DNA from 2 places in the Bradyrhizobium sp. SZCCHNPS1003 genome. Region 2 is predicted to be linked to the other one. Evidence: riboswitches for the same ligand, from Rfam matches in the RefSeq annotation. Region 2 holds a riboswitch; the other holds the start of a gene.
The links. A riboswitch is a leader RNA that binds a small molecule or an ion and turns the genes downstream of it on or off. The one in region 2 is predicted to bind cobalamin.
Positions count from the first base shown of each region.

Region 1 (4,407 bases), on a different contig from region 2:
CCTCGCGCGCATTGCCGACGCCACCCTCGTGCAGATAGCCGTAGAGACGCGAGGTCGCGTCCTGCGGCAAGGTCGAGAGCTCAGCAAGCCTGTCGTCGGCGCGATCATCACCCGGCAGTGCCGCGAACAGGATGTGGCGGCTGCGGCAGACCGATGCGATGCGCTCCAGCCCGTAGCGCCAATAGTCGAGCCCGCCGAGACAGCGCACGACGACGGCGCGCGCGCCCAGCACGACGCGGTCGACATAGAGATCGACCGACATCGGATGCTTCAGCCGTTTCAGGCTCGCGAGGCGCAGGCTCGGCAGCTCATCCGACGACGCGGTCCAGGCCTCGGCCAATGCCGACAAGTCGCTATCCGAGAACGACAGCACGACGATTTCGGCCGGCGACTGTGCAAGATCCACGGCCTGTTCGAGGTCGTCGAGATCCGCGCCCGTTGTCGCCAGCAGGTGCATCGGTCCCGCCTATCCTGTGATCAGGCTCTGGATGGCGGCGGCATCGAGGCCGCGCTCGCCGATGATCACCAGCCGCCCCTGCCGCGATTCGCCGGATCGCCACGGGCGCTCGAACTGATGCTGGATGCGGTTGCCGACGGCCTGCACCAGGAGGCGCAGCGGCTTGCCGGCGACTTCCACGAACCCCTTCACGCGCAATACGTCATGCGCGTCGACGGCGGCCGCGATGCGGTCGACGAGCGCATCGGGCGAAGCCTGCGCCGGAACGTCGAGCACGAAACTCTCGAAATCGTCGTGGTCGTGCTCGGCCTCGTTGTCGTGATGCGACGGCCGGGCCGCGAGATCGTCCTCCGCCGCGGCACCGAGCCCGAGCAGAATTGAAGCCGACAGCTTGCCGTGCTCCGTCGCGATCACCTTGACGGCACGCTGCACCTTCGCCGCGATCTCGGCCGCGACATCCTTGCGCTGCTCCTCGCTCATCAGGTCGCTCTTGTTCATCACGACGAGATCGGCGCACAGCAGCTGGTCCTCGTAGACCTCCTCCAGCGGGTTGTCGTGATCGAGCGAAGCATCACTGGCGCGCTGCGCGGCGAGCGCGTCGGGATCGTCGGCGAAGCGGCCGGCGACCACCGCCGGGCCGTCGACGACCGCCACCACACCGTCGACGGTGACGCGCGTCGCGATCTCCGGCCAGTTGAAGGCCTGCACCAGCGGCTTCGGCAGCGCGAGCCCCGAGGTCTCGATCACGATATGCTCGGGCGGCTCCTTCTGATCCAGCAGGCTCCTGAGCGCGGGCACGAAATCATCGGCAACGGTGCAGCACAGACAGCCGTTCGACAGCTCGACGATGCGATCCTCCGGACAGTCCGGCACGCCGCAGCCTTTCAGGATGTCGCCGTCGATGCCGACATCGCCGAACTCGTTGACGATGATGGCGAGCCGGCGACCGTTCGCGGTCTCGATCAGGTTGCGCACCAGCGTGGTCTTGCCGGCGCCGAGGAAACCGGTGACGATGGTGCAAGGCGTCTTGGCGAACGACTTCGTCATGGCGATACGATCTCTCGTTTCAGCGTGGTGCTGACAGCGCGGGAACGCGCGCAACGGTGTTCTTGCGGATGTATTCGGGACGCTCGCGCCAGGCCGGCAGGCCGGCGTCATGGCGCTGATGCAGCTGCGCGAATGTCAGCACATCCTGAACATGCAGATCCGGATCGAGCGCGCCGAGCACGTAGGTCCATTTGCCCGGCGCCGTCACTGCAACCGTGCACGCACGATTGCAGTTGGACAGGCACTCGACGCCGACCACGGCGACACCGGCGCGCTGCGCGGTCGGCAACGTCTCGATCGCGGCGAGCAGACGGGCTCCGGCCCGCGGCTGATCAGGCGGCGTAGGTTCCGTCGCCTGCGAACGGCAGGTGACGCAGACGAACAGCGTCGTCTCACCAGTCTCCGATGCGGTCATCAATCAGCCGATCACGCCGGCCGCCGTCGCCGCGGCGACCCCACCCACCAGCACGATGGCAGCGCCCGCGAGCCGCAGCGCCAGCGGCGCAGCCGCCTTGGCCTTCGCCGACAGCAGCCTGGTGCCGAGGAACGCGCCGGCGGCGATGAGGGTCTGGATCACGAGCAGACCGGCGAGATAGGCCCCGAGCGGGGTGTTCTCGGCCCCAACGATCGATTCACCCAGCGCATATCCATGGACGAGGCCGGTCACGGCGAACAGGCCGGCGACGGGCAGCACGCCGAAACCGCCACGCATCACCACCACCAGCCCAACCACGACGGTGGTCAGGCCGACCAGCAGCTCGGCAGCCGGGATGTTGGCCTTGGCCACATGAAGGCCGACGCCCGCGATCATCGCTGTGGTGAAGGCGAGCACCGGCGCGAAGCCGCGGCCCAGAAGCGCTGCAACGATGCCCGCGCCCACGATCGCGGCCAGGTGGTCGATTCCGATGACAGGATGGCCGAGGCCGGACAGCAGGCCCTGCGCAAACGTCTGCGGCAGCTTGCCCCCCATCATGTGATGCGCGAAGGCGGGATCGGCGGCGAGCAGCACCAGGCTCGCGGCTGCAAAGGTCGTGGTACGGGTCAACTTCATGGCCGTCTCCGTCGCTTGCCGGCTCCCCAGAGGGCCGGACGATGCGCTGCATCCGACGGCATCCCGCCCATCCCGGCGGGATCAGAACCAGCATCGCGACTCCCCGCGCGACGGGTCGGCCAACAGCAATGTCGACGGCAGGTCTCCTGGCTCTCGGGTCACCGCATGAAGCCACCTTCCCGGTTTCCCAGTGGTGTCTTGGCCTCACACTCGCCGATTACAGTTGCGGGGGCAGCCACGGCCTTGGGTCAAGAACCCGCACCGTGTTCCCTAAATCTCTCCTTTCGGAGAACCGTCATCTGTTAGATACGGGTCGCGCCAAAGCCCGTCAATCGGAATCGTCCCCATGGTCCCCGCCCGCCCGCATCCCGCCCTGCCGCGCCTCACCCTGGTGCTCGGCGGCGCGCGTTCCGGCAAGAGCCGTCATGCCGAGGCGCTCGTGACCGCCCTTCCCGCACCTTGGACCTATGTTGCGACCGCGCAGGCGTTCGACGATGAGATGAAGGACCGAATCGCGCAGCACAAAGCGCGCCGCACCGAGGGATGGCAGACGTTGGAGACCACGCATGATCTTGCAGGCCTGGTCCGTGCACGGGCAAATTCGAGCGCGCCGATGCTGATCGATTGCCTGACGCTGTGGCTCAGCAATGTGATGCTCGCCGACATGAACGTTCCGGCACGATGCGCCGAGCTGATCGAGGCGTTCAGGGACGCGCCTGGCCCCATCGTGGCCGTGTCCAACGAAGTCGGACTCGGCATCGTGCCGGACAATGCGCTTGCCCGCGCCTTCCGTGATGCGCAGGGACGGCTGAACCAGGAGGTCGCGGCTGTCGCGGATCGCGTGATCCTGATGGCGGCCGGCCTGCCGCTGACGTTGAAGTGACCAGGAGAAAATGTCGATGACCGGAAGCGCCGACGATTCACGCCACAAAGCGAAGATGGAGAACCGCAAGGCGGTGCAGGATGCCGAGGTTGCCTCCAAGACCGTCGAGAAGGGCCTGCTGATCGTTCACACCGGCAAGGGCAAGGGCAAATCGACGGCGGCCTGGGGCCTGATGCTGCGCGCACTCGGCCGCGGTTTTCGCATCGGCGTCGTGCAGTTCGGCAAGGGCGCGTGGGAAACCGGCGAGCGCAAGGCGATCGAGAAGTTCGGCGACCAGGTGTCGTGGCACACGCTCGGCGAAGGCTTTACGTGGGAGACGCAGGATCGGGCGCGCGACGTCGCCGCGGCCGAGCGCGCCTGGACGAAGGCTCGGGAATTGATGGCGGATCCTTCGATCCGGCTGCTCGTTCTCGACGAGCTCAACATCGCGCTGCGCTACGATCACCTTGATATCGCAGACGTCGTCGCCACGCTCGCAGGGCGCCGTCCCGATCTGCACGTCGTCGTCACCGGTCGCAACGCCAAGCCGGAGCTGATCGAGGCCGCCGATCTCGTCACCGAGATGAACCTCGTCAAGCATCACTTCGCAGCCGGCGTGAAGGCGCAGGAAGGCATCGAGTACTAGGCTCATGAGCGCGCGCGCCATCATGTTCCAGGGCACCGGTTCCGACGTCGGCAAATCGCTGATCGTCGCCGGGCTCGCGCGCGCGCTGACATTGCGCGGCCTCAAGGTGGCGCCGTTCAAGCCGCAGAACATGTCGAACAATGCCGCCGTCACCGCTGATGGCGGCGAGATCGGCCGTGCCCAGGCGCTGCAGGCGCGCGCGGCGCGGCGGCCGACGACGGTGCACATGAACCCGGTGCTGCTGAAGCCGCAGAGCGAGATCGGGTCGCAGGTCGTGGTTCAGGGTCGCGTCATCGGCAACGCCAAGGCATCCGCCTATCAGGCGATGAAGCCGCAACTGATGG
Region 1 is NZ_JAUHIU010000028.1:14,795-19,201, reverse strand. It holds gene cobN (cobaltochelatase subunit CobN) at 1-457, opposite strand, end outside; gene cobW (cobalamin biosynthesis protein CobW) at 467-1,504, opposite strand; gene QX126_RS31290 (DUF1636 domain-containing protein) at 1,524-1,919, opposite strand; gene QX126_RS31285 (HupE/UreJ family protein) at 1,923-2,555, opposite strand; cobalamin riboswitch at 2,674-2,867, opposite strand; gene cobU (bifunctional adenosylcobinamide kinase/adenosylcobinamide-phosphate guanylyltransferase) at 2,902-3,438, shown strand; gene cobO (cob(I)yrinic acid a,c-diamide adenosyltransferase) at 3,455-4,063, shown strand; gene QX126_RS31270 (cobyric acid synthase) at 4,068-4,407, shown strand, end outside.
Region 1: another riboswitch for cobalamin. It lies ahead of QX126_RS31285 (HupE/UreJ family protein); the one in region 2 lies ahead of QX126_RS00605 (TonB-dependent receptor plug domain-containing protein).

Region 2 (4,407 bases):
CGGCGGCCGCCTTCACCGCCGCTTCGTCGGTCACATCGAACAGCAGCGGCGTGAAGTTGGCGCCGAGCTCGCTGCGCAGACGGTCTGCATCAGCCTGCTTGCGAACGCTGCCGAACACGTGGAAGCCACGCGCGAGCAAGAGCTTCGAACAGGCGAAGCCGATGCCGGTGGACGCGCCGGTGATGACGACGGATTTCATGGCGACCTCAACGATTTGCGCGGCGATTATCGCACGGGATGCGGCGCGATGCTGGCGCTGATTTTTCGCGCGAGATCATCCCTCTTCCGAGCCCGCCCTGGAACACCGGGAGACCGCACGCAGCGCACGGCGCATCAGCAAAATGGCCGCGGCAAGAATGGGGTTTAAGTTTCAATGCTTGGGAGGATGACAGCTGACGTGAGATCGAGGGCAGCGAGCAAACTGGATGAAGGAAGGTCCGTGACCTTATGAGATCATTAACCTTTCCGTTTCGCTGGCCTGTCGTCGCCGCGTCTGCGGGGAGGTGTTCGGGCCTCATTCCATCGCCTGTCCGGCGAATCTCCGGAAGACCGCGCTCCAGCTCGTCGTCCCCCTCTACGCGTATCGCCTTAATTTTCCGTATCCGTGTTTCTCCGGGGTACTACGTCCTCCGACCCTAACGCGTTGTTATCGCCCGTGCCGAAAACTGCTCCGGCCGAGAGCCTTGCAGCGGGATCACAAGCGCGTCGCTGTCGCTCCGGCCATCCGGACAAACGAGCGCGATCGTGTCACAGCCAGAACAGCTCCCGCCTTCAGAACACTCCATCATCACCGAGCTCGAAGAGGCCGTCCGCAGCGGCTCCTCGGCGAAGCGCGTCAACACGCTGCGCCAGGTCACCAATCTGTTCCTGCATGACGGCGAACGCCTCACCGAGGACCAGATCAAGGTGTTCGACAATGTGCTGTGCATGCTGGTCTCGCGAGTAGAGACCCGCGCGCGGGCCGAGCTCTCCAAGCATCTCGCGCCGGTCGACTACGCGCCCGTCGAATTGATCCAGCAGCTCGCCCGTGACGACGAAATCTCGGTGGCCGAGAGCGTGCTGATGCACTCGAGCCGGCTGACCGAGCATACGCTGGTCGAGGTCGCGGCGACCAAGGGCCAGGATCACCTGATGGCGATCTCCAGCCGTCCGCATCTGACCGAGGCGGTGACCGACATCATCGTCGACCGCGGCGAGCGCCGGGTCATCCGCAAGCTCGCCAACAACCAGACCGCGCGCTTCTCCGATACCGGCTATTCCGGGATGATGGCGCATGCCGCGGATGACGACGAGCTGTCCGAGATCATCGGGCTGCGCGTCGACCTGCCCACCAAGCACCTGCGCGACCTCTTGCGCCGCGCCACCGAAGCCGTGCGCGCCAAGCTGATGTCCTCGGCGCCGCCGGCGTTGCAGCAGGAGATCAAGAAGATCCTCAAGGCCATCGCGGACGTCGCGCGCAGCGACGGCGGCCTGGTCGGCCGCGACTTCACGCTGGCCGAAGAGGCCGTCAAGCGCATGAAGGGGCTGAACGAGCTCAACGATGCCGCCATCGCCTTCTTCGCCGAGACCCGCCGCTTCGGCGAGGTTTCCGCCGCACTCGGCCTGCTCAACAACGTCCCGACCGAGATGATGGCCAAGGTGCTCGAGGGCCCGCGCACCGACATCGTGCTGATCCCCTGCCGTGCCGCCAGGCTGGCCTGGTCGGTGGTGGCGAAGATCCTGACCCATCGGCCGATCAAGCACGCCATCGACAGCGACACCCTGAAGCTCGCCGAGCGCGACTATGCCCGGCTGTCGCTCGACACCGCCCAGCGCACGCTGCGGTTCTGGATGGTGCACAACAAGGTCGAGAAGTGAGCGGGTGCTCACAAGACGCAATCCTCATCAGCAACGACTCGCGAGCCTCCTCATACTCCGCTGTCGTCCCTGCGAACGCAGGGACCCATACAGCGTGATGTGAATTGGCGGAAAATGTCTGGATCGTCGTCCTTCGCCACACGACCGCCGGCGGCTATGGGTCCCTGCGTTCGCGGGGACGACAGCTATGGTTGTCGCAGGCGGCCGGGCATCATCAAGCCGACCGGCCAGCGTTATCGCCAGGAGATCACCGGGCGCCGGATTGACTTTGGTGCGCCCGCACTCCTACGGTGATCGTGACGGTGCCCCTCGACCGGGGCTCAAAAGGGAATGCGGTGCCGGATGCGTCTCGCAAGAGACGTGATCGAAGGCCGCAGCTGCCCCCGCAACTGTAAGCGGCGAATCTCGCGTCATAGGCCACTGGGAAATCTCGGTCCCGGGAAGGCGACGTGGAGGTGACGACCCGCGAGCCAGGAGACCTGCCGTCAGCCGTGGTCACACGCGAGGATGCCGGTCGGGGCGTTATTGGCATCGTTTTCAGGCAGGTCTGCAAAGGTCTGCGTGAGACCTCGTTCGCGGTGACGTGCCACTGACGTCATGCCGAGGTCACTCGTGTCTCCCGTTCCCCATGCCAGGCGGCATCGCGCCGTTCTGTCGTCGCTCTGCGTCCTCGCGTCGTTTGCGCTGCTCGGTGCTTTCCCGGCAGCCGCGCAGCAATCCGCCTCCCCCAACCTTTTGCCGCCGGTCGAGGTTGACGCGCCGCGCAAGCCGGCTGCCGCAGGGCCGGCGGTGTCCGGCGGTTCTCCAACCCGCAACGCCGCGCGACGGCAGACGCCGGCTGCAAAGCCGGCAGCGCCGGCCAGCGCCCCCGTCGCCGTCAGCCCGACCGGCGTTGTGACGCCGGTCGCCGACGTCGCGAATGCGATCACCGTGGTGACCGACAAGGATATCGCCGCGCAGCAGGCCCGCACCGTGCCGGACATCCTGAGCTCGGTCCCCGGATTGAACATCGTGCAGGCCGGCGGCCCGGGCGGCCAGACCAACATCTTCATGCGCGGCACCAATGCCAACCACACCAAGCTCATCATCGACGGCATCGACGCAGGCGACGTCACCAACGGCAACGGCGCGTTCGATTTCGCACATCTGCTCGCCACCGACATCCAACAGCTCGAGGTGCTGCGCGGGCCGCAGAGCGGGCTGTACGGCTCCGATGCCATCGGCGGCGTCATCTCGGTGGTCACGCGCAAGGGCGACGGACCGGCGCGGGCAACCGCCTCGGTCGAGAGCGGCTCGTTCAAGACCTTCAACCAGACCGCGGGGCTGAGCGGCTCTCGGGACAATGTCAACTACGCAGTCAACGTCGCGCGTCTGCACGCCGGTGACGTTCCGGTGACCCCGTGGCAATTGCTGCCTGCGGGGCAGAAGGCGATCGGCAACGCCTACGACAACGTCACCGCCTCGTCCAAGCTCGGCGTCGATCTCAACGAGGCCTGGACGCTCAATTCGGTGGTCCGCTACACCGACGCCACCCTGCTGTTCACCGGCGACAGCGGCTTTCCCAGCTTTCCCGACGCCGCCCAGAGCAACCACACCGTCCATCAACTGGCGACGCGCGAGGAAGCCGTATGGTCGCTGCTCGGCGGCCGCATCAGGAACTACTTCGGCGTCAACTATGTGAACAACTGGTCGTCCGATCTGACGGCCGGCAATCCCGTCGCCGCGGTCGCGACCGGCGAGCGCATCAAATATGACTGGCACGCGGTGACCGAGCTCGCCCCGCGCAACAACCTGATCGTCGGCCTGGAGCAGCAGACCGAACGGCTGAAGACCACCGACCTTTCGGCCGAGAACGGCAACAAGGCCGGCTTCGTCGAGCTGCAGACCGAGTTCGCGAAGCGCTGGTTCGTCGTGGCGAGCCTGCGCAACGACGTCAACGACCAGTTCGGCGGCCATGGCACCTACCGGATCGCGCCGGCGGTGATCCTGCCGGTCACCGAGACCAAGCTGAAGGCGAGCTACGGCACCGGCTTCAAGGCACCGACCTTGAGCCAGTTGCACCAGGATTTTCCGGCGTTCAACTTCTTCGCCAATCCCAACCTCCGGCCGGAGCAGAGCACCGGCTACGATGCCGGCTTCGAACAGCCGCTATTCGACGATCGCGTCCGCTTCGGCACGACCTACTTCCACAACAGCATCACCAACCTGATCAATTTCAACGCGACCTTCACCTCCTACGCCAATGTCGGCCTCGCCACCACCGAAGGCACCGAGAGCTTCGTGACGGCGCGGCTCACCGATCGGATATCGCTGCGCGCGGACTACACCTTCACCCGCGCCGTCGACGCGGCTACCGGCCAGCAGTTGCTGCGCCGGCCGAAGGAGAAATGGAGCGCCACCGCCACCTGGCTGCCGATCGATGCGCTGAGCCTGTCGGCCACCTTGCTGCGGGTCGGCGACTGGCTCGATGTCAGCCGCGACGGCATGACCACCGGCCTCGTCGCACCCGGCTATACGCTCGTGAACCTGCGCGGCGACTACACGCTGTCT
Region 2 is NZ_JAUHIU010000001.1:125,058-129,464, forward strand. It holds gene QX126_RS00595 (SDR family oxidoreductase) at 1-199, opposite strand, end outside; gene QX126_RS00600 (DUF2336 domain-containing protein) at 745-1,857, shown strand; cobalamin riboswitch at 2,141-2,359, shown strand; gene QX126_RS00605 (TonB-dependent receptor plug domain-containing protein) at 2,455-4,407, shown strand, end outside.